Regions from separate parts of the Blautia sp. NSJ-140 genome, predicted to be linked through region 3. Evidence: predicted binding sites of a transcription regulator. Region 3 holds the regulator's gene; each other region holds the start of a gene.

Region 1 (10,949 bases), on a different contig from region 3:
CTGATTCCGTCTGATTACAGAGTTGAGAGACTGAAGATGCTTATGGAAGGTTCTGACTTTGCGAAAAAGATCCATGTGACAGACCTGGCAACACACGTTGGCTATATGCCGGAAAATCCATACGATCCGAAATACGAGGAAGTATTGGTTGCATGTAAGGCTATTGTGGAAAAATGCAAGGAAAACGGTCAGAATTTCCTGTTCGAAACAGGACAGGAAACTCCGGTAACATTAAAGCGTGCGATCCAGGATATTGAGAAAGCGGTCGGAAAAGGAAATGTGGGAATTAACCTTGATCCTGCAAACCTGATCATGTACGGAAAGGCAAATCCGGTAGATGCTCTGGAGGTTTTCGGTGAGTATGTTATGGGAATTCACGGAAAAGACGGAAAATATCCCACGGACGGACATCATCTGGGTGACGAAGTTCCTCTTGGTCAGGGAAAAGTAAATTATCCCGCATTTATTGCGAAGTTGAAAGAGATTGGTTATCAGGGAGATATTACCATTGAACGTGAGATTTCCGGTGAGGAACAGAAAAAAGATATCCGTATGGCCAAGGATCTTCTGGATAAATTAATCGCAGAATAAGAGCTGGGGAAAAAATTATGATTATTTATACAGGGAAAGATTATCAGGATGTAAGCAGAAAAGCAGCTAATATCATGTCTGCACAAATTATCATGAAACCGGATGCGGTTCTCGGGCTTGCCACGGGCTCCACACCGGTGGGCATGTATACACAGCTGGTAGAATGGTACAAAAAGGGGGATCTGGATTTTTCCAGGGTGACAAGCGTGAATTTGGATGAGTACAAGGGGCTTTCCGGCGATAATGACCAGAGCTATCGCTATTTTATGGATCATAATCTCTTTGACCATGTAAATATTGACAAAGCACGGACCTTTGTGCCTGACGGACTGGAAGAGGACAGCGATAAGGCATGTGCACAGTATAACGAAATCATCCGGCAAACCGGAGGCGTGGACATGCAACTGCTCGGTATCGGCGGGAACGGACACATCGGCTTCAATGAGCCGGGAGATGCCTTTGAAAAAGAAACGCATTGTGTGGATCTGACAGAAAGTACCATTAGAGCCAATTCAAGGTTTTTTGAAAGCATGGCTGAGGTCCCGAAACAGGCCTACACTATGGGAATCAGGAATATCATGGCTGCAAGAAAGATCCTTCTTGTGGCAACGGGAATATCCAAGGCAGAGGCCCTGTATAATTCCCTGTACGGACCGATCACACCGAGGGTTCCGGCATCTATCCTGCAGCTTCACCCGGATCTTACGGTTGTGGCAGATGAAGATGCACTGAGTATGATTCGCGAAAAAATTAAATAAAAATCCGGAATACAACTGCCGGATCAAAAAAGGATGGCTTCCGATTCCTGCCTGTGCAGGAACGGAGGGCCATCCTTTTTCTTTTTGCTGCTCAGTGGATTTCTTCACCGGCAGTTTTCTGTGCGGTTTTTATTTCATTGTAACAGTATTTGATGATAGATTTTCTGGTTATGATCCCGATGAAGGAGCCCTGGTCATCTACCACCGGCACGAAGTTCTGATTAATGGCGCGATCCAGGAGGTCTTCCATATTAGAATCTGCATGGACTGGTTTGTAGGTGGCACGGCGTGGGATCGCCATGATCGGGATTCCCTCTGTTTCCTTGATGTCGTGAATATCTGCGCGGCGCATGCCCCAGAGGAGATCTCCCTCTGAGATAGTGCCGAGATATTTACCGTCCATGGTGAGGATAGGAATGCAGGAGTACTTGCGGTGCTCCATTTTTTCGAGGGTCTGGCGAAGAGTTTCATCCTCAAAGATGTAGGCTACTTCGCTTTTGGGAATCAGAAAAAACAGAATGTTCACGTTATTACCTCATTTCCGCAAAAATTATAAATAAATCTGTAAGCTGTTTTTAGAGAAGCTGAAGTCCGTGTGTCTCTGCAACATCTGTGATCTCCTTCGGCCAGAGAGAGACATGTACTTCTCCGATGTGTGCTTTACGAAGGAAGAACATACAGATCCTGGACTGTCCGATACCACCGCCGATGGTGTACGGAAGCTCTTTGTTCAGGATAGCTTTCTGGAATGGAAGTTCTCTTCGGTCATCACAGCCTGCTTCGGTGAGCTGGCGGTCAAGTGCGTCCTCGTCAACACGGATTCCCATTGATGAAAGCTCAAGGGCAATGTCAAGTACCGGATAGTACACGAGGATATCACCGTTCAGTTCCCAGTCATCATAGTCCGGGGCACGTCCGTCGTGGCGTTCGCCGTTGGTGAGGGTTTTGCCGACTTTCATAAGGAAGACAGCGCCTTTTTCACGGGTGATCCGATATTCACGTTCCTTCGGTGTGCAGTCCGGATACATGTCAAGAAGCTCCTGAGTTGTGATAAAGAAGATATCCTTTGGAAGGATCTCCTCGATGTAGTCATATTGTACAGCCATGTATTTCTCGGTTTTACGAAGGACACTGTAAATGGTGCGTACGGTTTCCTTGAGAGTTTCAATGGAACGCTCTTCTTTGGAGATGATCTTTTCCCAGTCCCACTGGTCTACGTAAACGGAGTGGATATTGTCCAGATCTTCATCCCGGCGGATTGCTATCATATCTGTGTAAAGACCTTCTCCGTGAGAAAATCCGTATTTTTTCAGTGCGTAGCGTTTCCATTTGGCAAGGGAGTGTACGATCTCGGCGTTGCTTCCTTCGATAGATTTGATATCAAAACTTACCGGGCGTTCTACACCATTAAGGTTGTCATTAAGGCCGGATTCCGGGGCTACAAATGTCGGGGCGGATACTCGGAGAAGGTTCAGCTTCTGTGAGAGTGTCTGCTGGAAGAAATCTTTTACTGTTTTGATCGCAATCTGTGTGTCATGGAGGTTCAGGTCTGCATGATAGGTTGCGGGAATCGTGATTGTATTCATTATCGGCTCCTCCTGATGATTTTTAGGCTTATTGCTCTGTGGGGTATTATAGCAGAAAATGGGTGGAGTGGCAATATAATGAGAGGGGAAGTCTTTTGGGGTATCGTAGAAAAATACTGGGTATTAAATGCCTGGTGTGATATACTGAAAAAAGAATGCTTATGTTTACGATGGAAATATAAATATCCGTTTTAACGGATAGAATGGAGGGAGTTTATGGCAGGTGAAAGGTGTCAGGTTTGTGGGGGTAAGGTTGTAAATGGCAGGTGTTCATTATGTGGGATGCCTTACAGAAATGATGAGGCGTTATATCATCTGAATGAGCCCCGGGAGGTACATTATAAACATGCTTCCGCCAAAGTGAGGGATATGATGCGGCGGTATGGACAGGATGCTGATCAAACAACACAACATAACGGAAACGTAAACCGGAATACGAAGAATACGAACGTGAACCGGAATACGAACGTGAACCGGAATACAAATGTGAACCGGAATACGAATGCAAGCCGCAATACAGATTTGAATCGGAACCCAGCCGGAAGCCGGAATACAGGTGCGCCAGCCGGACGTAGGACTGCTGCAGCAGATAATACCAGGAACAAAACAATGGTGGGCAGGAATCATACGGGAGTTTTAGATCAGGGGAAAAAACAGCAGAAAAAAGATCAGAAAAACAGCGGGGCAGGCTGGATCATATGGATCATAGTGACACTGGCCATGCTGTTTCCTAAATTATGGGATTTCCTTGCAGACTGGATCGGAACGAATTTGTGAGAATATTTCAGCAGTGAGATCATGCAGTGCTAAGTGTCTGTATTTTCGTGTATACAGAAATATCCCTTTTCTTTTCTTCTCAGCTGTGTTATACTCATGCCTAGCACAACATATAGATGAAAAACAATATATAGAGAATATAGGTACTATATATAGTATTTTAGCATAGCGGCTTATATATAGCACAGGGAGGGATGAGCAATGTTATATGTGATCAAAAAAGATGGGACAAGAGAGGAGTTTAATCCGCAGAAGATCGTGGCTGCCGTGAACAAATCCGCAGAGCGTATTCTTTATACTTTTTCAGACGAGGAGAAGGATTTTATCTGCCGTTTTGCCCAGGAGCATGCGGATTCCCTTGGAAAGAATGAGATCGAGATCCAGGAGATGCACAACATCGTGGAGGGGGCTCTGGAGCGTGTGAATCCGGCAGTTGCCAAGAGCTACCGTGATTATCGGAATTACAAGCTGGATTTTATCCATATGATGGATGATGTATATACCAAGAGTCAGGCAATCCGTTATATAGGTGATAAAAGTAATGCCAATACAGACAGTGCCCTTGTTGCCACGAAACGAAGCCTGATCTTTAATGAGCTGAACAAGGAACTCTATCGGAAGTTTTTTATGAACCGTAATGAGCTTCAGGCATGTAAGGACGGCTACATTTATATTCATGACCAGTCTGCACGTCTGGATACCATGAATTGCTGTCTGTTCGATGTGGCAGCTGTTTTAAGTGGCGGTTTTGAGATGGGCAATGTCTGGTATAACGAGCCGAAGACTCTGGATACAGCCTTTGATGTTATGGGGGATATCATTCTCAGTACAGCAGCACAGCAGTATGGTGGCTTTACAGTGCCGGAGGTTGATAAGATCCTGGCACCGTATGCAAAGAAAAGCTATGATAAATATATTTCCGAATTTATGAAATACTCGGATGAGAGCTGGAGTGGCCGCGAGGAGCGAGCTATTGAATATGCTCTTGATAAGGTCCGCAGGGATTATGATCAGGGATGGCAGGGAATTGAGTACAAGCTGAATACCGTCGGTTCTTCCAGAGGGGATTATCCGTTTGTTACGGTGACACTTGGTCTCGGAACCGAGCAGTTTGAGAAGATGTGCACGATTTCCCTTCTTGAGGTCCATCAGGGAGGACAGGGGAAGGCCGGACATAAGAAACCGGTACTTTTCCCGAAAATCGTATTCCTTTATGACAAGGAGATCCATGGTCCCGGAAAGTGTTGTGAGGATATTTTTGAGGCTGGTGTGGAGTGTTCCTCCAAGACTATGTATCCGGACTGGCTGTCTATGTCCGGTGCGGGATACATTTCCAGTATGTACAGGAAATACAAGAAGGTCATCAGCCCGATGGGATGCCGTGCTTTCTTAAGTCCGTGGTATGAGCGTGGCGGTATGGAGCCGGCGGATGAGAATGATACGCCTGTTTTTGTGGGACGTTTTAACATTGGTGCGGTAAGTCTTCATCTTCCGATGATCCTTGCCAAGGCCAGAGCAGAGAGCAGAGATTTCTATGAGGTTCTGGATTTCTATCTGGAAATGATCCGTAACCTGCATATCCGCACTTACGAATATCTGGGACAGATGCGTGCATCCACCAACCCGCTTGCATACTGTGAAGGCGGTTTCTACGGCGGACATCTGAAACCGAATGAAAAGATCGGTAAGATTCTGAAGCCTATGACAGCTTCCTTCGGTATCACAGCATTAAATGAGCTTCAGGAGCTTTATAATGGCAAATCTATTGCCGAGGATGGGGCGTTTGCTCTGGAAGTCCTGAAATATATCAATGACAAGGTAAATCAGTACAAGAAGGAAGACGGTTATCTTTATGCGATCTACGGAACACCGGCAGAGAGTCTCTGTGGCCTTCAGGTAGAGCAGTTCCGTAAGATGTATGGAATCATCGAGGGCGTTTCTGACAGACCGTATGTGAGCAACAGCTTTCATTGCCATGTAACAGAGGATGTGACTCCAATCGAGAAACAGGATCTGGAGGGACGTTTCTGGGAGCTCTGCAATGGCGGTAAGATACAGTATGTACGTTATCCGATCGGATACAACAAAGAAGCTATCCGTACGCTGATCCGCAGAGCCATGGATTTGGGATATTATGAGGGAGTGAACCTTTCTCTTGCATACTGTGACGATTGTGGACATGAGGAGCTGGAGATGGATATATGCCCTGTCTGCGGTTCCAGAAACCTGACCAAGATCGACCGTATGAACGGATATCTTTCCTACAGCCGTGTCCATGGAGATACCCGCCTGAATGAGGCGAAGATGGCTGAGATCGCTGAGCGAAAATCTATGTAAATGCTGACTGTCCGATCAACTGTGGAACAGTGATCGGACAGCCAGACGGTATAAAAAATATCCCGCAGAGCTGCCGGTAAGACCAGCAGCCGTCTGCGGGATATTTTCATGTAAAGTGAAGGTTCACATTTCACTTTGTATTCTGAGTCCGTAAAATGATTATTTAATGATAGTTCCGGTCTTCTCACGGTAGCCGTCTTTTGCATGGGCCATGTCTGTGATGATGGTACGGCGTCCGGTTCCCTTCTCCACAAAGGAAACACCTGCTTCGATTTTAGGAAGCATGGAGCCTGCCGCAAACTGTTTGCCGGCAATATATTTCTTGGCATCTTCTGTGGAAATAGTATCCAGATAAGATTCATGATCCGTATTATGGTCAAGGCTTACTTTCTCGACGCTTGTAAGGATCATCAGAGTGTCAGCGTTCAGTTCTTCTGCAAGAAGTCCTGCTGCCAGGTCTTTCTCGATGATGGCACTGGCACCATTCAGCTGAGTTCCCTGCTCAAGAACCGGGATTCCGCCGCCGCCTGCAGCAATGACGATCTGCTCTGCAGCAGAGAGGACCTTCACGGTTTCGATCTCTACAATCTTCTGTGGCTTCGGTGCTGCAAGGATACGTCGGTACTGGCCCTCGCCCACCTTTGTAACAAAGTTTCCTTTTTCTTCTTCAGCCTCGGCCTCTTCTGCGTTGAGAACACGTCCAATGATCTTCTCCGGCTCTGCGAATGCTTCATCGTATGGATCGATGACAACCTGTGTCAGAACTGTGCTGACCGGTTTGTAGATTCCTCTGGAGATAAGCTCGGCACGAATGGCGTTCTGAAGGTCATAGCCGATATAACCCTGACTCATGGCGGAACATACGGACATTGGTGCAAATGTATAATCAGGATGTGCCTTACCGAATTCATTCATTGCGGTGTGGATCATCCCTACCTGCGGACCGTTGCTGTGGGAGATCACCACGCGGGTTCCCTCCTCTACCAGATCTGCGATTACCTTCGCTGCGAGTTTTGTAGCTGTTTTTTGCTCTGGAAGTGTGGTGCCAAGTGCCCGGTGGCCTAATGCAACTACTACGGTTTTTTCGCTCATAGGAAATACCTCGTTTCTCTTTAAAATTGGAATGAAATCAGTTACTGTATCCAGTAACGAGTATTATATTTTATTATAAAAGACCTATGTGGGAAATGCAATAGAAAATCGAGTGTTTTCCAAGACCGGAAAAACTGTCATTGTTGTTCACTGGTAATATTCCGCGAGGTGTTTTTTGTGAGCGAAGGTCACAGAAAACCCGAGGCATACCGCACGAATTTACGCGATCAGCATAAATTCTGTGCATCTCGAAGTGTGTTACTGAGAACAGTGTGAACAGCAACAAACCGCCTGATTCGGTCAGACGGTTTGCTTCTTACTATTTTTTGAGGGGGGAGATAGAGAGTGGTTTTTCATCTATCCAACACCTATTATATAGAGAAAATATGTTTAAAATATGTCGTTAATCTAAAAGAAATGGAAAATTTATAAAGAAAGTTTAAACAAACTTTATAATTTTTATATCCGGTTGCACATGGTCTGGGAATGTGATACATTGAAAAAGTCTTGATCCTGCATTCTGCGGGATCTGTTCACGCATCGTTTCGATGCAGAAATCCATTTTATTTTATCGAAAAAACACTGATCATGCACCATTTGCCGGGGAGGGATGCCTTTGTCTGTGGAAAAGTAAGTTTCTGTAAAAAAAACATGTGTATAAGAAATGCCAGATCAGGCAGAAATGAGGAAGAGCCATGAAAAACAGAATATGGAAACAGATGAAGAAAGTCGGAATTGTGACAGTGCTGACAGGAGTCATGTTGGGAGGAACAATAGAACCGAAGCTGATCCTGGGAGCAGATTTTTTGTCGGGACAGGTACCGTTTATCGATCAGAGTGTGTTCTGGAAAGATAGAGAATCCGGACAGGCGGAGCTTGGAATCCGAATCCGCGGCTTGAATGAATGGCTGTCCGGGAGAAGGTTTTCGGAGGATAAGGAGAAAAATGAGAAGTGGGACGATGAACTTCAGGAGACTGAAGATCCATCGGTGGAGCAGGAAGAAGAAACAGAACAGGAGCTGCCGGAGGATGACTGGCAGAAAGAAGAAACAGAACAGGAGCTGCCGGAGGATGACTGGCAGAAGGAAGAAACAGAACAGGAGCTGCCAGAGGATGACTGGCAGAAGGAAGAAGAAACAGAACAGGAGCTGACGGAGGATGGCTGGCAGAAAGAAGAGACAGAACAGGAGCTGCCGGTGAATAAGGTTGTGGAAGGAATCGGAATAGAAATGGAGGAAGGATATGAGCACGTGGAGCAGCTGGCATCCGGGGAAACAGTACAGCCGGAGGATGAAGAGCAGGAGAAAACGGGTCCGCTCACACCGAAAGGAACGGCGTCCGGAGAAGAAAATGTAGGTGACGAAGAGGAATATGAGTCTGAGGAGATTCAAAAACTGACGCTGGTCACGTATATTTCGGAGTATTTTGTTCCGGAAACGGATTCTGTCCCGAAAAATATGGCTGCACAGCAGATTTCTGTAAGAAGCCAGAGTGGTGAAGCTACAGAGATCACAAAGCTGAAAATCATGCTGAACGTGGAACAGGACGGGCAGGATGAGATCTTTTTCCGGATCCCGCTGATCCTGCGTCAGGAATACCGTTTTCCGGCAGAGAAAAGCAGTTATCCTGTGACTCAGGAGGAACCGCTTCAGAAGGACTGTACCAGTGCGGGAACCTTTCTCCTGACAGAAGAAAACGGGGAAGAGCTGGTGATCGCAGAGGGGATCTCGCCTATGCTGGACGTGGAGGCTGCAGAGGCTGATATGGAATTGTCGGTAACTGCACAGAATGAAAAAATGAAAGCAGGGCAGACCATCCGTTATCAGGTGGAGATCGCTAATACCGGAAAACTGGATCTTGCAGATATCCGTCTGACCAGCAGCCTTTCCTGTCCTAAGATCCGGCAGATGTGGGAAGATGCAGAAGGACTTCTGACAGAAGGGGCAGTGGCGGAATTTGCGGAATTAAAAGCCGGAGAGAGCAGGAGCTTTTATGTACAGGCGCCGCTTCTGGATGAACAGGAAAAAGATCTGGAGCACCAGGTGGAAGCAGAGGCCAGGGTAAAGGGCAGAGCAGCGGAGGTGATCCGGAAGAACGCCACCACTATAAATAGTCTGGAGGCACTGAAGGCGGATCTTTCTGTAAAGAAAACTGCAGACAAAGAAACCGCTGCACCGGGTGAGACTGTGACCTATCAGATCTGTATCGTGAATACTGGTGAAAAAACGCTTCATTCGGTTGTGGGAACGGAGCGCTTTCAGGCGGCTGGGATCCATGCACAGTTTCTGGAGCAGGAAGGTGTAACGCTCAACAGCAGCCGTACAAAGGCAATGATCCAACAGATCCCGCCGGGAGAGGCAGTTTCTCTTCAGGCCGTGGTGAAGATCCCGGAAAGAACAGCGGATCAGAAGCTTTTTAACCAGGTGACGGTCACAAGCCAGGAAACTGGAGAGCGATCGATGGAGGCCTCCGCTTCTGTCATAGTAAAAGGAAAGGTAACCGTTACGCCGGAAGAAAGGCTTTTTCTGCAAAGTGATGATCAGGATCCGGCTTCCGGTCAGACACAGATGGCAAGAGCAGCGTCTACACATCCGAAGACAGAAGATGATACAAGGACGGATCTGTGGACTCTTCTGGCAGTGACAGCTTTGGTGACTGTGATGGGCGGTATCTGGCTCCGGAAAAAATATGCGGATATTTATGAGAAAAGCTGATGTTACTGAGAACGGAGTGAACGGTAACAAGCTGACATTTTACAAGGCGGCCGTGCCTCAAAGAAACGTTGAAAACAGGGGGGAGGTGTGCTATTCTATATGATATGTACAGAAAACAAAAATAGTATATTTCCCGCCTCCGGTGTGCTGCCCGTCAGAACGGAAAAAGGGAAAATGGAGGAGAAAAATGAATCTTTTATCCTTATTGGAACATCTTGAATACAAATGCCTTCAGGGAAATACAGAGCAGGAGGTTTCTTCTGTTGTATATGATTCCCGCAAAGTAGAGGAAGGGAGCCTTTTTATCTGCATCAGAGGTGCGGTCGTGGATGGACATAAATTTATACCTGATGTTGTGGCAAAGGGTGCGAAGACACTAATCGTGGAAGAAGCGGTGGAGGCACCGGAGGATGTGACAGTGATCCAGGTAGAGGATACCCGTTACGCCATGGCCTTTATTTCAGCAGCATGGTTCGGACATCCGGCAGAAAAGCTCAAAACCATCGGTATCACCGGAACCAAAGGAAAAACAACTACAACCTATATGGTGAAATCGATCCTTGAGAATGCCGGATATAAGGTTGGTCTGATCGGAACCATCGAGGCTGTTATCGGGGAGAAGCATATCCCGGCAGCCAACACGACACCGGAATCCTATATGGTACAGAAATATTTTCATGATATGGTAGAAGCAGGCTGCGATGCGGTCGTTATGGAGGTTTCCTCACAGGGACTGATGCTTCACAGAACCCAGGGATTTGTGTTTGATTTTGGAATTTTCACAAATATTGAACCAGATCATATCGGACCGAATGAGCACAAGGACTTTGATGATTATCTGCACTGCAAATCCATGCTTCTCAGACAGTGTAAGGTTGGTATCGTAAATCGTGACGATGAACACTTTGACCGCATTATCGAAGGCCACACCTGTAAACTTGAAACCTATGGATTTTCCGAAAAAGCAGATCTCCGTGCAGAGGACGCCAGACTCGTTGGAAGAAAGGGCTATTTGGGAATTTCCTATCATGTTAAGGGACTTATGGATTTTCCTGTGGAGATCGATATTCCAGGTAAGTTCAGCATTTACAATT
Region 2 (10,949 bases), on a different contig from region 3:
TCTGACCGCCGGAAAGCATATCCGGATAGGAATCTGCCTTATCAGGAAGACCTACTCGCTTCAGCAGCTCCAGTGCCGTTTTTTCAGCCTCTTCCTTACTCATAAGATTCAGTGTTACCGGTGCGAGCATGATGTTCTCTTTTACCGTCTTATGAGGAAACAGATTGAACTGCTGGAATACCATTCCAATTTTCTGACGATGACGGTTGATATCCACCTTTGGATCTGTAATGTCGGTTCCCTCAAAGAGGATTTTTCCCCCGGTCGGCTCCTCAAGGAGATTCAGGGAACGGAGAAATGTGGATTTACCACAGCCGGATGGTCCGATGATGGCTACTACTTCACCTCTGCGGATCTGTGTGGTGATCCCGTTGAGAACCTGATTGCCGCCATAGGCCTTTTCAAGTCCCTGCACATCCAGAAGTACTTCATTACTTACGCTCATTGGTTCTCAGCCTCCTTTCAAGTCTTCCTACCAGATAGGTAAGGAAACAAACGATCACAAGATAGATTGCAGCTACTACCAGCAGCGGGAACAGTGCACTGTAGGTCTGGCTTCGGATAATGTCTCCGCCACGGGTCAGATCCATAAGTCCGATATAACCACTGATGGATGTCTCCTTCAAAAGTACGATCAGCTCATTTCCCAGAGCCGGCAGGATGTTCTTGACCGCCTGCGGAAGAATGATCTTGATCATAGTCTGTGTATAGTTAAGACCCAGGCTCCGTCCTGCTTCAAACTGTCCCTGATCAATAGACATGATACCAGAACGGACGATCTCAGCCACGTATGCAGCAGAGTTCATACCAAAGGCGATAATGGCAACGACTATCTTACCCGGATCTATGGTTGCAAAAATAACATAAAATACGATCAGCAGCTGTACCATCGTTGGTGTGCCACGGATCACCGTCAGATAAACACGACAGATCACATTAAGGATCTTAAGCTTACCTGTCTTATCATGTGTGGAACGGACAATAGCAATGACAAATCCCAGAAAAATACCAAGAAGTACAGCAAAAAAAGTAATAATGATGGTATTTTTCAGACCGGACAAAATGAACTGCCAACGATTGTCGTCCAGAAAGTTAAACTGAAACTGTTCAATAAGACTCAAAATTTCCACCCTTTCCAAAACTACAGGTTCCGAAATCCGGAAAACATACCCGGATATCCGGAACCTGATCATTCGCTACTGAACTCTGCAACGAATATCTGTTTCTCAGCTTATCCGTTCAGAATCCTCTGATTTCTCTGTACAAAATTATTTCTTTACGATAACAACCTGCTCTGCAGTTGTGTACGGATCAGTGAAATCAACGCTCTTTTTACGATCCTCTGTTACTGTCATTCCTGCAACACCAAAATCAGCTTTTCCGGATTTAACAGAATTTACGATCGCATCAAACTCCATATCCTCGATCTTCAGCTCATATCCAAGCTTGTCGCAGACAGCCTGAGCGATATCAACATCAATACCTACGATCTTATCTCCGTCGTAGTATTCGTATGGCTGGAAGGTTGCGTTTGTTGCCATGGTAAGAGTTCCCTTGGAGTGATCTGCATCCTTAGGAGTCTCATATGGTGTCTTACCTGCATCATCACCGATATAGTTATCTCTAATGGAATCCAGAGTTCCGTCATCCTTCAGCTCCTTCAGAGCCTCGTTAAACTCTTTTGTAAGGTCTGCATTATCTTTGGAAAGACAGATTGCATACTCCTCTTTGTCAAAAATGTCCTCAACGATCTCAAGATCATCGTTTTTCTCAACAAATTTCTTAGCAGGCTCGCTGTCGATCACTACGCAGTCAATCTTACCCTGTTTCAGAGCCATAACAGCGTCATTACCTTTGTTGTATCTCTCCACTGTTGCGTCTTTAACCTCTGTAGCGTCTGCGTCACCGGTTGTTCCAAGCTGAACACCGATCTTCTTACCCTCCAGATCATCTGCGCTCTTGATCTCATCTGCTGCAAAAACAGCGGATGTCATAGAAACTGTCATAGCTGCTGCAAGTGCAAGTGCCATAAATTTTCTCTTCATTTTTCTTCCTCCTGAATTCTATGTACTTTACGTTAACTGCCTCTCCTGTTTCTGTCAGCCCAATTCGTAATGTACAGCATAATTATACATCTCCATGCATATTACTTTGTTTTATGATACCATGTTTCTGACAAAATGCAAGCACATAAAATCCATAAATGCGAAAATTCACTCCTAATTTACCGGAATTCCACAGGGAAAATTCACTTTTCGATAACAATTATCCCGTATACTATACTATTAAAGGCAACAAATGGAAAAAACCTGCGTATTTTTTCCATGGGAGTCTTGTGCTCCAACAGAAAAAACAAGTATAATATTCAGGAACAAGAGGAGGTTACTATTATGAAATTCACGAAAATGCAAGGCATCGGAAACGATTATGTATATGTAAACTGTTTTGAAGAGACTGTTAAGGATCCGGCCGCAGTGGCAAAATTTGTCAGCGACCGTCATTTTGGCATTGGTTCCGATGGTCTGATCCTGATCCGCCCGTCTGAGATCGCAGACTGCGAGATGGATATGTACAATCTGGACGGCTCTCAGGGTGCCATGTGCGGAAACGGTATCCGCTGCGTTGCCAAATATGTCTACGACCACGGCATCGTGGACAAAACTTCTTTAAGCATTGCCACAAGAAGTGGTATCAAATATGTGGATCTTACTATCCGTGACGGCAAAGCCTCCATGGTAAAAGTCAACATGGGCTCCCCGATCCTCACCGCAAAAGAGATTCCGGTGGTTGCCGAAACCGAGCAGGTTATCGACGCTCCCATCACTGTCGAGGGAAAAGAATATCACATAACCGCAGTTTCCATGGGCAATCCTCATGCCATCATCTACGTAGACGATGTGGACAGCCTTGACCTGGAAAAGATAGGCCCGTCCTTTGAAAATCACGTGTGCTTCCCTGACAGAGTCAACACCGAGTTTGTTCAGGTGATCGACCATCACACCGTAAAGATGCGCGTATGGGAGCGTGGCTCCGGAGAAACCCTTGCCTGCGGCACAGGTGCCTGCGCAGTTACAGTAGCTTCCATCCTCAATGACAAGGTTGATGGCAGCAAGCCGGTTACTGTACAGCTTCTTGGCGGAGACTTAGACATCTACTGGGAAAGAGATGAAAACCTTGTATATATGACAGGACCTGCAACTACGGTGTTTGACGGAGAGATTGATCTTGGATTTTTAGGTGAATAAATGAAAATGGAGGGAGCTTTTCGAGGCTCCCTCCTGCGTATTATATTTCCGCATATCCCCTGCTCAAATAAATACCAGAACCCTCTCCACGATAAACACCGCCACACATGCCAGCAGGGCTACTGTGAGCAGGCTTTTTTCCTTATATGCAGCAATAAGCGCTACCAGGAAACCTGCTGCACCGGAGATGATGCTGTCTGTGGCTTTCAGGATGGCCGGGAAAGTCATGGCTGCCAGACAGGCGTATGGCACATAATACAGAAAAGACTTGATAAACGGGCTTCTGATCTCATTTTTTGCAAGAGCAAGGGGCAGCATACGGATGAGATAGGTGACAGCTGCCATCACCAGGATATAGATATATATATTATGACTCATGAACGGCTTCCCCTTTCTCTTCCAGCGGGCAGAAATAAGCTGCCAAGCCTGCTACCAGAAGTGTTGTGATAATGATCATAAATCCGGATGATACCTGTTTTAACACCGGTGTCACCGCAAAAACAGTGCTGACTGCCATGGATGCCGCAACCACCCCAAGAACCGGTCTGCTCTTTTTGGACGGCGGGATGATGATGGCCAGGAACATTCCGTAAATGGCAACGCTCAACGCGCTGAGCATAAAATCTGGCAAAAGGCTTCCGGAGATTCCTCCTGCCAGAGTTCCAAGAGTCCATCCGGGGATTGCCACGCACATGGCTCCGTAATTATAAAATACGCTGACCTTTCCCTCCTGGGCCGCACTGATCCCGAAAATTTCATCGGTGACACCAAAAGCAGCGATATATTTCAGGATTCCGGACTCCTCACGCCGGAATTTCTGGGACAGGGAAAATGACATCAGGCAATATCTCAGGTTGATGATCAGCTGGGTCATTGCCATCTCCCACATGGAGCCTCCTGCAAAAATAATGTCCAGTCCCGCAAACTGACCGGCCGATGTCAGGTTGGTCAGGGAGATCAGGACTGCCTGCCAGATACTCAAGCCGCCGGCAACAGCCATCATGCCAAAGGTAAAGGATACCGCAAAATATCCAAGAGCGATGGGAACTCCATCCTTCATACCTTTTCTGAAATTTTCTCTTTTCATCGATTTCCTCCATTGTATGTACATTATGTTATAAAACGCAGGCCTGCTTCTCCGATCTGTACAGCACTCATCAGAATCTCGCCACAGCTCGTTGTACATGTAAATAAGAGCGTGCCCGGAAACATTTTTCCTGTTTCCTGACACGCCCTTTTATTGTAGCATTACCCTGTCAAAACTTCAATACGTGAATACGTCATTCCTGTTTGTCATTTTCCAGAATATATCCTTACACTTATTCAACTCCATCCGGATTTACCAGACGATTCAGAACCTTGAAGCCATTGTTACGAAGAACGCTTTCTGCAACAAGGAGATCCTCACAGTGCATGATCGCTACCGGAACTTTCAAACCTCTGTGGAAAAAGGTATAGATGTAATGAAGGTTTACGTTGCTGTCGCCCATGACGCTGAGAAGCTTGTCAAGGCCGCCGATCTCATCCTGAAGATCCACCAGAATGGCCTGAGTAATACGGGTCATATATCCGTTTTCTGCCATGATCTGATCTGCTTTTTCCGGATCATCACATACCATACGGAAGTTTGCGAACTCCGGTGCATCGAAACAGCCGAACCCGTAGATGTCGATCTGATTCTCTGCAAGGATCTTTGTGACTTTCTGAAGACTTCCCGGAGTGTTTTCTACGAAGACGATGTTCTGTTTTACCATGATGTGTTTTCCTCTTTTCTTGTTATTGTTTTTCTTATTATTCTTTTTCTTATTATTCTTTTTTTATTCTAGCATGAAATTATTTGGAAGTGAATCCCTTTCCGGGAGGGAGCATTTCGCATGCGGCTGTGGATTCCCTTTCCTGGGGGAGCATTTCGCATGCGGCAGGTGCGAGGAGGGGAGGCATTCATAGTTGCGAAGGCCATAGTCCCCTCCTCGCGCTCCTCCCCTCCCGGCCACGCCGCTGTTCTGCGTTATGGAATGTGTTACTTTTCTGATGGGGCGATGGATTCTACGGTGTTGGATATTGCAGGTTGTGCCGATATAAGTAACTGATATGCTTTCTTGCTTCAGCTCAAGCGGATATTCGCAATCCGCTTCGCTACTTGCTCATAACTGAATAACTGCTCCGGAGTTTATCAGAAAGAGCCTGCACTTCTCCTGATACAAGCAAGTCCTCACCCACTGCTTATTGCTTTTCGCAACTCTGCAGGGAACTTACTTAATTCAGTTAAATATCACAGAACATAAATCTCATATCAGGGAACAGGCCCGCTATGCGGGCCGCCTTTCCCGTCCGCCCTCATCCATCGGCTCAGCCTTGAATTCCCGATACAGTCGAATCCATCGCCCCATCAATAACGTATCACACACCACAACGTACGCTCCAAAAAGCGTGCCCGGAAAGGGGGAGCGCGAGGAGGAAAAACGGGCTTCGCAACTTTGAGTGCTTTCCCCCTCGCAAATTTCCGCCGGGAAACAATTCCCGGATTCCCCACGCGGTATCACAGCGGTATATATTCATACATTAAAGTGTAACACTTTCAATCATTAAACCCATGTATAAGTATACCATCCCGCCATGAAATGTCAACCACCTTTCCCCAAAAACAAAAATCTCCCCAAAAAACCTAAGAACAAAAAGACAAAAATAAAAAGAATATATAAAAAAGACCAGACGCACATCCAAACAGACATACGTCCAGCCATTTTAATTACAATTTACAATTGCCCCGAAGAGCTCAATCCAGCTCTTCATCTACATACTTCTGAATGTTAGAAGCATTCACATACTTCTTAACCTGTGCCCCGTCAGTGATCACAAGTGTAGGCGCCTGACGGATCCCATACTGCTTGACAAGCTCGGGATTCTGCTCAGCATCGATGATCTCCAGTTCTTCTCCTTCAAGCATTTTCTTTGCCATACGGCAGTTCGGACAGGTGCTGGTCGTAAAAAGATATTTATGAGATTCCACAGGCTGGATCTCCACCTCGTCACCCTTCATGGTCATCACACTGGTGTGGACCTTTTTCAGCTGGGAATGGGTAATATCATAGAGGGTACGATTCTTGTACTCCTGGGTCTTACCATCATTCCAGTTCTGTACAGGACGGTAATATCCTGTGATACGGCTGTAAACCTCAGCCTTCTTTCCACATTTCGGACAGGTGAAATGCTCGCCGCTGATGTAGCCGTGCTCCTGACATACGGAATAGGTCGGTGAGATAGTGTAATAGGGCAGGCGATAATTCTCTGCAATCTTACGTACCAGAGCTGCCGCTGCCTTCCAGTCTGGAAGCTTCTCCCCAAGGAATGCATGGAATACGGTTCCTGAAGTATACAGAGTCTGCAGATCGTCCTGAATATCCAGTGCGTCAAAAATATCCGCAGTGTAATCAACCGGCAGATGAGAACTATTTGTGTAATACGGGGTGTCGCCCTCTTTTCCTGCTGTTTTGATATCCGGATAACGACTTCTGTCGTGTTTGGCAAGACGGTATGCAGTGGACTCTGCCGGTGTTGCCTCCAGGTTGAAAAGCTCTCCCGGATACTGCTCCTGATAGTCTGAAAGACGGTTTCTCATATGCTCCAGAACCTCTTTTGTAAACTTCTGGGTTTCCGGATCTGTCATGTCTTTTTTCAGCCAGCAGGCATTTAAGCCCGCTTCGTTCATTCCCACAAGACCGATGGTGGAAAAATGGTTGTTAAAGCTTCCAAGATATCTCTTCGTGTACGGATACAGTCCCTCATCCAGAAGCCTGCTGATCACATCTCTCTTGATATGAAGAGATCTTGCGGAGATATCCATCATGTGGTCCAGGCGCTGATAAAATTCCTTCGGCGTTCTGGAAAGATATGCGATACGCGGCATATTGATGGTAACAACGCCTACAGAGCCTGTGCTCTCACCGGAGCCAAAGAATCCACCGCTCTTTTTACGGAGCTCACGAAGATCCAGACGGAGGCGGCAGCACATGCTGCGGATGTCGCTTGGCTTCATATCACTGTTGATATAATTGGAAAAATACGGAGTACCGTACTTGGAAGTCATCTCAAAAAGAAGACGGTTGTTCTCGGTATCAGACCAGTCAAATTCCTTTGTGATGGAATAGGTCGGGATCGGATACTGGAATCCACGTCCGTTGGCATCTCCCTCGATCATGGTCTCGATAAATGCCTTGTTGACCATATCCATTTCTTTCTTACAGTCCTTATATTTGAAATCCATGTCCTTGCCGCCTACGATAGCCGGAAGCTCTGCAAGGTCGTCCGGAACGGTCCAGTCCAGTGTAATGTTGGAAAACGGTGCCTGAGTACCCCAGCGGCTTGGAGTATTTACGCCATATACAAAGGACTCAATACATTTTTTAACCTCCGGATAGGAAAGGTTGTCTGACTTTACAAAAGGTGCCAGATAAGTATCAAAGGATGAAAATGCCTGTGCGCCTGCCCACTCGTTCTGCATGATACCCAGGAAATTCACCATCTGGTTACAGAGTACACTTAAATGCTTTGCAGGTGCAGAAGTGATCTTACCCTCAATACCGCCAAGTCCCTCTCGGATCAGCTGCTTCAGGGACCAGCCTGCACAGTAACCGGTCAGCATGGACAGATCATGGATATGGATATCTGCATTTCTGTGTGCATCTGCGATCTCGTTGTCATAGATCTCAGACAGCCAGTAGTTTGCGGTAACTGCTCCGGAGTTGCTTAAGATCAGACCTCCTACAGAATAAGTAACCGTTGAGTTCTCCTTTACACGCCAGTCCTCAACCTTTACATAGCTGTTTACGATCTCTTTATAGTCAAGGATGGTAGATTTCATATTGCGGATCTTCTCACGCTGCTTCCGATAAAGGATATACGCCTTGGCAACATCAGAATATCCGGCCTGGATCAGTACGTTCTCCACACTGTCCTGGATATCCTCAACAGAAATCCGGTTGTTCTCGATCTTATTCTGAAAATCCGCTGTAACACGAAGTCCCAGAAGATCGATCATATCCGAACTGTAATTCTTGCCTTTGGCATCAAATGCCTTGTCAATTGCCGCGGTGATCTTCCCCATTTTGAATTCGTCTAATTCACCGTCTCTTTTTACTACCTGAAACATAAGAAAATGCCTCCCTCATGCATTTATTTATAAGCGGATATTCCATTCCGCCTCACTTGCCTGCTTACGAACACACTCCGTTTCACGATCTGTGTTCAAAGCGCTGTAGGCTTATTGTATCAGACACGCCTCTTTGCGTCAACATAAAAAGCACCATATATAGTGCCCGTTTTGTTCACGGTACTATATATGGTACTGAGTAGATATTTTAACATTATGTGACTTTCGGATAGATTTCCCGCGGAACTCTTGCTTTTACAGCAATCCCGCCTTCGGTATACTCTTCCGAAAGAAGCTGTCCATACTCACGGATCAGCTGTATCTGACCGGCCTCCGAATAAGGAAAAAGCCGTTCCATATAAATCTGTCCTTCTGCTAGGATCTCTGAAAGAAGCTGCTTAAATTCCTCAAGCCCTTCTCCTGTCTGTGCGGAAATCTTCAGCGTATGGTCTGCCCGGAGATCCCGGAAGCTCTCCCCGGAAACACGGTCCTGCTTGTTAAAAAGTGTGATCGTCTTTTTTCCCAGGGCACCAAGCTCTTTCAGGGTTTCATATACGATATGCATCTGCATCTCCGCCTGAGGATTGGATGCATCTACCACATGAATGATATAATCCGCATATTTGGCTTCCTCCAGAGTACTCTTGAAGGCTTCCACCAGATTGTGCGGAAGCTTGCGAATAAAGCCTACGGTATCCGTAAGAAGAAGCTGCTGTCCGTCATCCAGCGTCAGAATACGGGTAGTCGGATCCAGTGTGGCAAACAGCTTATCCTCCGAAAGCACCGAGGCGCCTGTCAGTGTATTCAGAAGCGTTGACTTTCCTGCATTGGTATAACCGACAATGGCTGCTGTCTTCAGATTTCCCACAGCTCTTCTGGAACGGATCAGCTCTCTGTGCTTTTCCACCTGGGAAAGCTCCTGCTTCAGTGCGGAAATCCTGTTCCGGATCAGACGACGGTCTGTCTCCAGCTTTTTCTCACCGGGGCCTCTGGTTCCGATTCCTCCTCCAAGTCGCGAAAGAGAAGAACGAAGTCCCACAAGACGTGCAGACCGATAACGAAGCTGTGCAAGCTCTACCTGGATCTTGCCTTCACTTGTGACAGCACGCTTCGCAAAAATGTCAAGGATCAGCAGGGTACGATCCATAACCTTGCACTCCAGCTCCCGTTCCAGATTATTCATCTGGGCAGGAGAAAGCTCATCGTCACAGATCACACCATTGGCATCCAGGGCATAGAGAAGACCTTTTACCTCTTCGATCTTGCCTTTTCCGATATAGGTTCCCGGATGTACGGCCTCACGATTCTGAATGATCCTGCCTGCAACCGCCGCACCTGCCGTAGCCGCAAGTTCTCCAAGCTCATCCAGGGATTCCTCCATGTCATCCCCCCGATCTGCCTGAACACCGATCAGGATAACCCTGTCCTGTATTTCCTCAAAATATTCCATATCAGCCCTCCGAAGACGTTCTGGTTTTCAGGAAAGCCCGCTCTTTTTTTGCAGCGGAATCTTCAGGGAACATCTCAATATATTCCTGGACCTTGGTCAGTGCAGTAGCAAAATCCAGCTTTTTCTCATAGGCTACGATCTCATTGAACAGGAGGCTCTGCATCTCGTCTGTGGCAGCTGTCGGAAGGCCTTTTGTGATGTTATCAAGAGCGGAATCATAATCTCCGCTTCGGATATCGCACAGTGCCAGGCCATTATAGCCCTTGGCGGAATCACCCACTGCGGAAATATACTGCTTGTACATTGCCTTGGCATTTTCCACATCATCCTGGGCAAGATATACCATTCCCAGAAGAAGCAATGCTTCCGTATTATCCTTCTTGGTTGCTTCCAGAAGCTCTTTTTTTGCGTTGCTGTAGTCTTCCATATAATAGTAGACACGGCCTCTGTCACAGTGGTCCTGGGCATCCTTGGCCTCAGAAGAAAGAGCAGCTTCCAGATATCTGGTCCCGTCCGCTTCCATATCCTTGTCCAGATATGCCTCATAGATCTCGATCGCCATATCATAGGTGGAATCTTCTCCATAAGCCTGCTTGAAGTTAGATGCAGCTTCTTCGTAGGAATCCATGGCAAGGGCAACCTTTCCGGTGAGGAAATAACTACCTGCATCCATGGAAAAATCTTCTCCAAGTGTCTGACAGTCTGCCATGGCATCCTCGTATTTTCCAGACTTCAGCTCTGCAGTAGCCCGATAGGACAGGATATCCTTACGAAGGCTTTTGCTTACTTTATCGCAGTTCAGAGCTTCCGTGAAGCTATTCACCGCATCCTCATATTTGCCAAGACGCAGGCTTGCGATACCTGCCCCACGATAGGACTGTGCCAGCTTCACTCCGTTCTGGATAGAGCTCTGGTACTCCTCCAGGGCATACTTGTAGCTTCCCTGGGAAAGATCCTTTCCGGCCTGTTCATATATTTTTGTTTTTTCACTGCCGCAGCCGCCCAGAAGCAAAACTCCTGTAACGGCTGCAAGAATCAATACGGTCTTTGTTTTTTTCATGGAATTCCTTATTCTACAACAAGCCCTTCGGCTTCCATCACATCA
Region 3 (10,949 bases):
TCAGGTGCGCAATTATCTGGACAGAAATTTTACCCAACAGATCACCACGAAATCTTTTCAGGATATTTTTGGCTATAATGAGAAATATATTTCCACACTTTTCAAATCAGAATTCGGTATCTCTCCCAGTAAATATATCAGTGAACTTCGCCTGAAAATGGCTAAGACATTATTACAAAACAACCCTGATATTCTTACCAAGGATGTCGCAGAAATGGTAGGCTTTTCTGATGCCTTTTACTTCAGCCGGGTGTTTAAAGCTCATGAGGGGATGTCTCCCAGCCAATATCTGAAGCAGTTAAAAAAATGAGCTTTCTATTTTATGACACAAAAAAACCCGCTTACGCGGGTTTTTTGTTGCATTATACACGTGAGAGATACTCACCTGTTCTTGTATCGATCTTCAGTTTGTCGCCCTGGTTTACGAACAGAGGAACCTGAACCTGTGCACCTGTCTCAACAGTTGCCGGTTTGGTAGCACCCTGTGCTGTATTTCCTGCAAATCCTGGCTCTGTCTCAATAACCTCAAGCTCAACAAAAAGAGGCGGCTCGATTGCGAATACCTCGCCGTTATGAGAGCAAACCTTAACCATCTCATTATCCTTAACAAATTTCAGAGAATCGCCAACCTGATCCTCTGTAAGACCAACCTGATCATATGTCTCTGTATTCATGAAGTAATATAAACCACCATCCTGATACAGATACTGCATATCTACACGCTCAATACGTGCTGCCGGGAATTTCTCTGTAGGACGGAAGGATTTCTCTAATACAGAGCCTGTGATAACGTTCTTGTATTTTGTTCTTACAAAGGCTGCGCCTTTTCCTGGTTTTACATGCTGGAATTCAACGATCTGACATACGTTTCCATCAATTTCAAGTGTGATACCATTTTTGAAATCACCTGCTGAAATCATAAATATTTCCTCCTTAATATATGCGGTTCTTTTTCGCTATGGATTATTCTATAATACCTTTTGCCATTTTTCAACTGTTTTTTTGTTTAAGCCTTCAATTTTTCTTCAATTTCTGCGATCAGCTCATCAAAAGGCTTCACTCCTGTGACAACTTTAATGTCCGCAAACTTCTCATAAACCGGATCTCTCTGTTTCAGAAGTTTCTTGATCTTCTCTTCTTTATTCTCAGTTCCTTCCAGTGTAGGATTGTTGCTTCCTTCCAGACGTTTGATCAACGTTGCAGCAGAACCTTTCAGATAGATGATCGTTCCCATACTCTGGAGATATTTCTGGTTCTGCTCCTGAAGAGGCAATCCCGCACTTACAGAGATCACCTTGCGTTCACTGTCTGTGGACAGTTCCTTGACTGCCATAGTCTCCAACGCACGATAAAATGCTTCTCCAAAGCGTTCAAATACCTCCTTTACTGACATGTTCATTTTTTTCACGATCAGTCTGTCCACGTCAATAAACGGAAGCCCCAGGTCCTTCGCCAGTCTCTTTCCAACTCGTGTCTTTCCTGAACCCATAAAGCCGATGATTACAATATGGTTCATGAATTCTTTCCCTCCTCTTTTTGGTAAAAATGTAATACTATTTTTTCCAGATATCGCTTCAGCACGATCTGGATCTCCTCTTTTGGATGAATCGGTTTCACAAGGATCGTCCGGATCCCCGCCCTCTTTGCTCCATAAATATCCGTAAACAGCTGATCTCCTATAAAGATCGTCCTGTCAAGATCAATTCCAATCACCTGGCAGGCTTTCTTATAATTTTTTCCAGCCGGTTTATGGGCATTTTCTATAAAATCCCCCTCTACTGCTTTGGCAAAGGGTTCTACACGAGGTTTCTGGTTATTGGATACAAAACAGTATCGAAACCCGATAGCCCTTAGCTTTTCAAACAGTTTCTTTGCCCGGGCATCCGCCGGTGCCCCGTGGGGAACAATAGTATTATCGATATCAAAGAGCAGCCCTCTGTATCCTTCTCTGTAAAGCTTCTCATAATCGATACCATACGCAGAATCCAAATATTCATCCGGAAAAAAGCATCTGAACATCTATTCCACCTCAGTCCTTTCCTATCGCTCGCAAAGAGGAACATACTCTGCTTCCGGAAGGACATTCTTATATGCAGGACGGATGATCTTATCCACATTGATAAGCTCTTCCATACGATGTGCGCTCCAGCCTACAATACGTGCAATGGCAAACATCGGTGTATAAAGCTCCAGAGGCAGATCCAGCATGCTGTAAACAAATCCGCTGTAAAAATCCACATTGGCACTGACGCCCTTATAGATCTTACGTTCCTCTGCAATAACCTTTGGTGCAAGACGCTCTACTGTAGCATACAGCTGATAATCCTTCATTCTGCCCTTTTCTCTTGCAAGCTGCTCTACATAGCCTTTAAAGACTTCTGCACGTGGATCGGAAACAGAATAGATCGCATGTCCCATACCATAAATCAGTCCACGCTTATCAAAAGCCTCTTTATGAAGAAGCTTCTTAAGATATGCACTGATTTCCTCTTCATCACTGTAGTCATGTACATGTTTACGCATATCGTTAAACATTTTTACGACTTTGATGTTGGCACCGCCGTGTTTCGGGCCTTTCAAAGAGCCCAGTGCTGCCGCGATCGCAGAATACGTATCTGTCCCGGAAGAGGAAACCACATGTGTAGTAAAGGTAGAGTTATTACCACCGCCATGCTCCATATGAAGGATCAGAGCTATATCAAGGATCTCTGCCTCCAATGCCGTATACTTCTTATCTGGTCTTAACAGACGCAGGATATTTTCAGCTGTGGAAAGCTCCTTTTTAGGCTGATGGATATAAAGACTCTTGCCTTTCTCATAGTGGTTATAGGCCTGATACGCATAAACAGATAACAATGGGAAAACGCTGATCAGGTTGATACACTGACGGAGCACATTCTCCAGTTCAATATTATCCGGGTCTTTGTCATAGGAATAAAGCGTCAGCACGCTTCTTGACAGAGCGTTCATAATATCTCTGGACGGTGCCTTCATAATGACATCCCTTACAAAATTCCGCGGCAGCATACGCTGATTCGCAAGAATCCCGGAGAACTCATTCAGCTCTTCCTGATTCGGAAGCTTTCCGAAAAGAAGCAGATAGGTTACTTCCTCAAAGCCGAAGCGCCGGTCATTGATAAATCCATTTGTCAGATCCTTAATATCATACCCACGATAAGAAAGCTTACCTGCACAGGGAACCTCTTTTCCATCCACGATCTTTGTTGCCTGAACATTGGAAACCTGGGTCAGTCCTGCAAGGACACCCTTTCCATTCAGGTCACGCAAGCCTCGCTTGACATCGTATTTGCCATATAAAGACAGATCCAGTTTGTCATTCTCACGACAGATCTGGGTAAGTTTCTTAATCTCAGGTGTCACTTTCATGTTGAATTTGCTCATCAGTTATTTCCCCTTTCGATTTCTGTTTTATTGCTGTTCGATAACGGTCCCTCCTCATTCCCCTCTCAAGCAATTCTGGTCTTATTTGTATATCCCGGCATAGCTGGCCGGGATATTTCAGATATATTATAACATTTTTTTCTGTTCCGGTCTATGCCGAAAATATAACCGAATACCTGCTTTACAGTTTATTGGTTATGAACCGGCAGCGAATGTGGATCGCAAATCTCCTCTTATCTATCTGCGATCAGACCTGCTTATATGTAGCAAAAAACTCTTTCATCTTCTTCATTGCCTTGTCAAGCTGGCGTATATCCGGCAGATAAACAATGCGGAAGTGATCCGGCTGATTCCAGTTGAAGCCCTTGCCCGGAACAACAAGCACCTGTTTCTCATGAAGAAAATCCAAAGCAAACTGTTCATCATTGAAAATATTAAATTTCTCAGTATCGATCTTCGGGAATATATAAAATGCCGCATGTGGTTTTACAACGGAAATTCCCGGAATATCATTCAGTGCCTTGTAAATAAAGTCTCTCTGCTCATAAACACGTCCGCCCGGCTGAATATATTCATTGACACTCTGATATCCGCCAAGTGCGGTCTGTACAATGGACTGTGCCGGAACATTTGAACAGAGACGCATGGACGAGAGCATATTGATTCCCTCTATATAACCCTTTGCCTTACTTTTTGCACCACTTAAGATCATCCATCCGATGCGGAAACCTGCGATCATATGAGACTTGGACAATCCTGAAAACGTTACACAGAACACATCAGGTGCAAGGGATGCAATAGAAGTATGTTTATATCCATCCATAACAAGACGGTCATATATCTCATCAGAAAAGATGATCAGCTCATTTTCTCTTGCAATGTCTGCAATCTGTTCCAGGATCTCCTTCGGATATACTGCACCTGTAGGGTTATTGGGATTGATGATAACGATCGCCTTGGTCCTTGGTGTGATCTTGCTCTTGATATCCTCAATATCCGGATACCAGTCAGACTGTTCGTCACAGATATAATGAACTACATTTCCGCCTGCCAGTGTTGCAGTAGCTGTCCACAGCGGATAATCCGGAGCCGGGATCAGGATCTCATCCCCGTTATCAAGCAACGCCTGCATACAAAGGTTGATCAGTTCACTGACACCATTTCCCGTATAAATATCATTAATGGTAACTCCCGGGATCCCGCGAAGCTGTGCATACTGCATGATCGCTTTTCTTGCAGAAAAAATGCCCTTGGAGTCAGAATATCCCTGGGAAGTACGGACATTACTCAGCATATCCAGGATCACTTCCTGAGGTGCTGAAAACCCAAACGGATACGGATTACCAATATTCAGCTTCAGAATCTCCATTCCATCTTCTTCCATTCTGGCAGCTTCATCCACAACCGGTCCGCGCACATCGTACAGCACGTTGTCAAGCTTTGATGATTTCCCGAATGTTCTCATAAAAACCACTCCTCTTCTAATTTTCACTATTATTTAACCATTTTAATTTCATAGTCAAAAATATTTATTCTATATCATCTCACATTTAGGCTTTCAACGCAAGAAATAAAAATTTAAAAAAAATAAACTTAGCACTTCCCTTTTTTAGCATGTTAATGTATAATAGCACTCGAATTTAGTTTTCAACGCAATTTAATATGTGATGAGGAGGAAACAACAATGTCTTACACAGAAGAAGTTTATGAAAGAGTTGTAGCACAGAATCCTGGCGAGCCAGAATTCCATCAGGCAGTTAAGGAAGTTCTCGATTCCCTTAAAGTTGTAATTGACAAAAATGAGGAAGAATATCGTAAACTTTCCATCCTTGAGCGTCTTGTAGAGCCAGAGAGAATCATCTCCTTCAAAGTACCGTGGATCGATGACAACGGAACTGTACAGGTTAACAAAGGATATCGCGTTCAGTTCAACAGCGCCATCGGACCATACAAAGGTGGTTTAAGATTCCATCCTTCTGTAAATCAGGGTATCCTGAAATTCCTTGGTTTTGAGCAGATTTTCAAAAACTCTCTTACAGGCCTTCCGATCGGCGGTGGAAAAGGTGGCTCCAACTTCGATCCTAAGGGTAAATCTGACAGAGAGGTTATGGCATTCTGCCAAAGCTTTATGACCGAGCTTTGCAAATATATCGGCGCAGATACGGATGTTCCGGCCGGTGATATCGGTGTCGGCGGACGTGAGATCGGTTATCTCTTTGGACAGTACAAGAGAATCCGTGGCCTTTATGAGGGTGTCCTTACAGGAAAGGGTCTTTCCTTCGGAGGTTCCCTGATCCGTACAGAGGCTACCGGTTACGGTGTTGTATACATGCTCAACGAGATCGCCAAAGCTCACAATGATTCCGTAGAAGGAAAAACAATCGTTGTAACAGGTTCCGGTAATGTAGCTATCTATGCTGTTGAAAAGGCTACTCAGCTTGGTGCCAAGGTTGTTGCAATGAACGACTCCAACGGATACATCTACGATCCGAACGGAATCAACCTTGACGTCGTAAAGGATATCAAAGAAGTAAAACGTGGACGTATCAAAGAATATGCAGACCGTGTTGAGGGTGCTACCTACACAGAGGGACTTGGCATCTGGAACATCAAATGTGATATTTACCTTCCATGTGCTACTCAGAACGAACTTGGCCTTGACGGAGCTAAAACACTGGTTGCAAATGGCTGCAAATACGTCGTTGAAGGTGCAAACATGCCTACTACTCTTGATGCAACAACATACCTTCAGGAGAACGGTGTTCTCTTCATGCCTGGTAAAGCCGCAAACGCTGGCGGTGTTGCCACATCCGCGCTGGAGATGAGCCAGAACTCCATGAGACTTTCCTGGACAAGAGAAGAGGTTGATGAGAAGCTCCACAACATCATGATCGATATTTTCCACAAAGCTGATGACGCTGCTAAGCGTTACGGTATGGAAGACAACTATGTTGTAGGTGCAAACATCGCCGGCTTCGAAAAAGTTGTTGATGCTATGAAAGCTCAGGGTATTGTTTAATTAAGTTTTCTGAATCATTAACGTATATTTATAGCAGGGACCGCAGAGGATTTTTCTCAGGCGGTTCCTGTTTTTTTGTATCCACTTTTACGATCTTTAAAAAATCGAACATTCATGTTTCAAAAAAGGCCGACTGTCTTTTGACAATCGGCCTGGAATTTCCTGTACTTGCGGTCTGTTCATTTAATCTCTTAATTGATCAGTTTCTTCAGCTCATCCATAAAGGTACTGACATCTTTAAACTCTCTGTATACAGACGCAAAGCGTACATACGCTACCGCATCCAGATCCTTCAGATGTTCCATAACGATCTCTCCGATCTTGGTACTGCTGATCTCACGGTCTTCTGACCGGAAAATATCTCCTTCTATGGAATCGATCATCTCTTCCACTCTCTCAATGGGAATAGGGCGCTTATAACAGGCACGAAGAACACCATCCTGGATTTTGGAACGTTTATAGCTTTCCCGGTTCTGGTCCTTCTTGATCACAGTCAGCGGAATCGTTTCCACCTTCTCATAAGTTGTAAAACGCTTCCCGCAGGCATCACAGAGACGGCGGCGGCGAATGGAATTGGTATCCTCTACAGGTCTGGAATCTACAACCCTTGTATTATCCTGGTTACAGAACGGACATCTCACGGAACTCTCCCCCTTTCCGGATCAGTAAATCATTAATAAATTCATTTTTATTATAAAATAAATGCATATAATGTGTCAATAATCGGACTTGCATAAATTTTACAGATTTTCCATAAAATCATACCAGGTGATGAATTTATGCGCATCTGTGAGCTGAAACAAAAAGAAGTGATCAATATCCATACCTGCCGTAGTCTTGGCTGTCCTCTTGATGTGGAATTCTGCTGTGAAACCGCACGCCTGAAAGCCCTGATCATGCCAGAACCGGGGAAGTTTTGCTGGTGTTTTTCCAAAGAAAATGAATATTCCATTCCATGGGACTGCATCCGCCAGATCGGCGAAGATATCATCCTTGTCGATTTCCGTAATGAAAAACTGCTGTCCGGAGAATAAATGTTACTGTTCACTCCGTTCTCAGTAACACGCTTCGCGATGCACAGAATTTATGCTGATCGCATAAATTCGCGCGGTATGTCTCGGGTTTTCCGTGACCTTTGCTCACAAAAAACACCTCGCGGGATATCGCCAATGAACAGTAACGAATAAATACCTCCTTGTTGTCAAGGCCCTTTATTTTTTATATTTTCTCTGAAAAAGTATATTTCCATTGCCCTCTGAGAATCATCTTAATGTACCGACAAGACAAGGAGGATTCTAAGATGGCACTGAATAAAGTTGAAATCTGTGGAGTAAATACCTCAACCCTTCCCGTTCTCGATCAGGAAGAAAAGGTGGAGCTCTTTAAAAGGATCAAAGCTGGCGATGAGGAAGCCAGGGAATTGTACATCAAAGGCAATCTGCGGCTTGTTTTAAGCGTGATCCGGCGCTTTCAGAACAGCAGTGAAAATTCGGATGACCTTTTTCAGATCGGCTGCATCGGCCTGATCAAAGCAATCGATAATTTCGACACCTCTCTTCAGGTAAAATTTTCCACCTATGCAGTTCCCATGATCATCGGAGAGATCCGAAGATATCTCCGTGACAACAACAGCATACGGGTCAGCCGTTCTCTGCGTGATATCGCTTACAAAACCATCTATACCCGGGAAAACTATATGCGACAACATCTCAAAGAACCTACCATTGCAGAAATCGCTGATGAGATCGGTATCGACAAGGAAATGATCGTCTATGCCATGGATGCGATCCAGAGCCCGGTAAGCCTTTTTGAGCCCGTGTATTCCGAAGGCGGAGATACCCTATATGTTATGGATCAGATCAGTGATAAAAAGAATCTGGAAGAAAACTGGGTGGAGGATATTTCTCTCCGAGATGCCATGAACCGGCTTGGAGAGCGGGAACGGCACATTATCGATCTCCGCTTCTACGAGGGAAAAACCCAAATGGAGGTAGCTGATGAAATCGGTATCTCCCAGGCTCAGGTCAGCCGACTTGAAAAACATGCTCTTCGCAGTATGCGAAATTATCTCAGAAATTGATCCACCTCTTTTCAGACAAAAAGCTGCAGCAGAATGTCTATTATCCTGCTGCAGCTTTTATCTCTTATTTCAGCGCTTTCTCAATTTCTTCGATCACGATCCGAAGCGCCTTCAGCCTTGCATATTTCTTATCTACGGATTCCAGAATGTGCCATGGTGCATAAGCAGTACTGGTTTTCTGAAGCATCTCATCTACTGCTGTTTCATACTCATCCCATTTTTCACGGTTTCTCCAGTCCTCATCCGTGATCTTCCACTGTTTTTCAGGATTACTCTGGCGGTCGTTGAACCTGGCAAGCTGGGTGTCCTTATCAATGTGGACCCAGAATTTCACGATCACAGCGCCCCAGTCAGAAAGCTCCTTCTCAAATTCATTGATCTCATTGTATGCACGTCTCCAGTCATTCTCGCTGCAGAAGCCCTCCAGACGTTCCACCATCACTCTTCCGTACCACGTCCGGTCAAAGATGGCAATGTGACCATCCTTGGGAAGCCTTGTCCAGAAACGCCACAGATAATGACGGGCTTTTTCATGAGGCTCCGGACTTGCGATAGGATGTACCTCAAATCCACGGGGATCAAGAGCCTCGGTGATTCTCTTGATATTTCCTCCCTTTCCGGCAGCATCCCAGCCTTCATAGGTGATGATCACAGGCACTCTTTTTCGGTAAAGACGGTTATGCAGGCTTCCAAGCTTTGCCTGCAGTTCCTTAAGCTCTGCCTTGTATTCTTCATCCCCCACTTCTTTTCCGTCCAGAGGAATCTCGCTCAATCTGGGCATCTCCACCAGAGGAAAAACATTCTGTAGGATCGGCACGGCATGTTTGCTGTTTTCCATGGCAACCTCTATATTGCTGATCATGGTCTCCAGCACCTGCAGCTCTGCCCACTTCCGGTCACCTGCATCGACAATATACCATGGAGCCGCAGATGTATTGGTATCCTGCATATACTGGCCAAAAATCTTTCTGCACTTCTTATAATGATCATTCTGCCAGAGATCATATTCATTGACTCTCCATCTGGTATCCTTACTTTCCAGAAGGATACCCATACGTTTTTCCTGTTCTTTCCGGTCAATCTGCATAAAAAATTTCAGGAGCACATATCCGTTATCCGTCAGCTGACGTTCAAATCTCCGGATACTGTCAATTCGTTTTGCATAATTGTCACCCTTCAGTTTTTTATCCATACGTTCTCGACAGGTCTGATCCATCCATCCTGAATCCAGAAATGTAAACTTGCCCGCTTCCGGGATTTCCCTGAAATATCGGTAAAGAAATGGTTTCCGAAGGTCTTCCTCTGTAGGCGCTGACATAGTCGCAACTTTGAAGAAACGAGGATCGATATTCTTGATCACCTTACTTATGGTACTTCCTTTTCCGGAAGCTCCCCAGCCTTCAAACAGCACGATCACCGGAATCTTATGCTCTTTCAGAGCCATCTGCAATTCATATAATCTGGTTCTTGCAGCGCTTAAACGCACTTTGATATCCTCTTTTTCCGGAATTTGTTCCGGGTTCCAGTTTTTCAACATCTGCATCGTCCTTCCTTAAATTTTTTGAATATTCATATTATACCACGGAAGATCCTGTTTTACGATAATTTTTACATAATTTTAACCTTTAGTCCTCACAAAAGCAAACAAATTGCACAACCAAAATCATTACTGTTCACTCCGTTCTCAGTAACACGCTTCGCGGAATATTGCCAGTGGACAGTAACTCAAAAGCATTCATAAGCATCGAAAATCTTTTTAACCTCTTGACATTTTTGTCATCGCTCCATACAATAGACGCTGATTGTTATTTTTTTAACTTCATAAAAAAGCAATACCTGAAAACTGTTGAAATAATAAAGATCAAGGAGCTGATCATGAAACTCACAGAAGAACTTCTGCAGAAAATGGAACAGAAAAAAGAACTCTACGGGGATGGTATTATTATGCCGGATGGGGATTACAGACTGATCCAGGATGGACACTTAAAAACGCTCATGTCCCTTCTGCCATATTCAGAAAATGAAATCTGGAAAATGATCCCTGATGATGATTCCGCACTTTTCTGGCTGGTAGAAAAAACAAACTGCGTACTGACTGATGTCAATTCCACTATCGGAATGAAGATGACCCCCGCACAGCAGAAAACCTACGAAGCACTTTCCAGTCGCGGGATCATCTCTGATGAATATTATGATCTTACCAGACAGCGGGAAAAAGTAAAAGCTGCCCGGGCTAATGCCTGAGCAGCTTTTATTTATATCTGTCAGTCCTCATACCCTTCCAGGAAAGAATGTTTCACACCATCTTTCTTGTATGCGATAACTGTATGAAGATTAACATTTTCCACACTTCGGAAAATATTACTTTCTATATGAGGATTTACTTTCTTAAGTTCTGCAATCAGATTCTTGATCTCCATTCTCTTGGAAACACTGGTACCATCTGTC

Evidence for each region. The regulator NrdR, encoded in region 3, represses ribonucleotide reductase genes. The targets are predictions, from matches to a motif close to CACAANATNTTGTG.
Region 1: a site for NrdR is predicted at 3,857-3,870, ahead of nrdD (anaerobic ribonucleoside-triphosphate reductase). Genes of this name have one in related genera too.
Region 2: a site for NrdR is predicted at 8,546-8,559, ahead of MUB50_RS01195 (ribonucleoside triphosphate reductase). Genes of this name have one in related genera too.

What each region holds. Positions count from the first base shown of each region.
Region 1 is NZ_JALIFS010000001.1:240,217-251,165, reverse strand. It holds gene MUB50_RS01125 (sugar phosphate isomerase/epimerase family protein) at 1-591, shown strand, start outside; gene nagB (glucosamine-6-phosphate deaminase) at 609-1,349, shown strand; gene MUB50_RS01115 (CBS domain-containing protein) at 1,441-1,875, opposite strand; gene asnA (aspartate--ammonia ligase) at 1,925-2,935, opposite strand; gene MUB50_RS01105 (hypothetical protein) at 3,152-3,712, shown strand; gene nrdD (anaerobic ribonucleoside-triphosphate reductase) at 3,914-6,049, shown strand; gene arcC (carbamate kinase) at 6,209-7,141, opposite strand; gene MUB50_RS01090 (DUF7507 domain-containing protein) at 7,837-9,855, shown strand; gene MUB50_RS01085 (UDP-N-acetylmuramoyl-L-alanyl-D-glutamate--2,6-diaminopimelate ligase) at 10,043-10,949, shown strand, end outside.
Region 2 is NZ_JALIFS010000001.1:258,859-269,807, forward strand. It holds gene MUB50_RS01160 (amino acid ABC transporter ATP-binding protein) at 1-445, opposite strand, end outside; gene MUB50_RS01165 (amino acid ABC transporter permease) at 432-1,124, opposite strand; gene MUB50_RS01170 (transporter substrate-binding domain-containing protein) at 1,269-2,045, opposite strand; gene dapF (diaminopimelate epimerase) at 2,391-3,245, shown strand; gene MUB50_RS01180 (AzlD domain-containing protein) at 3,309-3,623, opposite strand; gene MUB50_RS01185 (AzlC family ABC transporter permease) at 3,613-4,332, opposite strand; gene MUB50_RS01190 (amino acid-binding protein) at 4,565-4,999, opposite strand; gene MUB50_RS01195 (ribonucleoside triphosphate reductase) at 6,022-8,394, opposite strand; gene hflX (GTPase HflX) at 8,609-9,844, opposite strand; gene MUB50_RS01205 (tetratricopeptide repeat protein) at 9,846-10,904, opposite strand; gene glmM (phosphoglucosamine mutase) at 10,913-10,949, opposite strand, start outside.
Region 3 is NZ_JALIFS010000002.1:207,042-217,990, reverse strand. It holds gene MUB50_RS03440 (response regulator) at 1-310, shown strand, start outside; gene efp (elongation factor P) at 363-920, opposite strand; gene MUB50_RS03430 (shikimate kinase) at 1,007-1,516, opposite strand; gene MUB50_RS03425 (YqeG family HAD IIIA-type phosphatase) at 1,513-2,019, opposite strand; gene MUB50_RS03420 (citrate/2-methylcitrate synthase) at 2,041-3,402, opposite strand; gene MUB50_RS03415 (aminotransferase class I/II-fold pyridoxal phosphate-dependent enzyme) at 3,650-4,867, opposite strand; gene gdhA (NADP-specific glutamate dehydrogenase) at 5,087-6,421, shown strand; gene nrdR (transcriptional regulator NrdR) at 6,613-7,062, opposite strand; gene MUB50_RS03400 (YlmC/YmxH family sporulation protein) at 7,201-7,455, shown strand; gene sigG (RNA polymerase sporulation sigma factor SigG) at 7,722-8,501, shown strand; gene pap (polyphosphate:AMP phosphotransferase) at 8,566-10,038, opposite strand; gene MUB50_RS03385 (hypothetical protein) at 10,377-10,745, shown strand; gene MUB50_RS03380 (ATP-binding protein) at 10,766-10,949, opposite strand, start outside.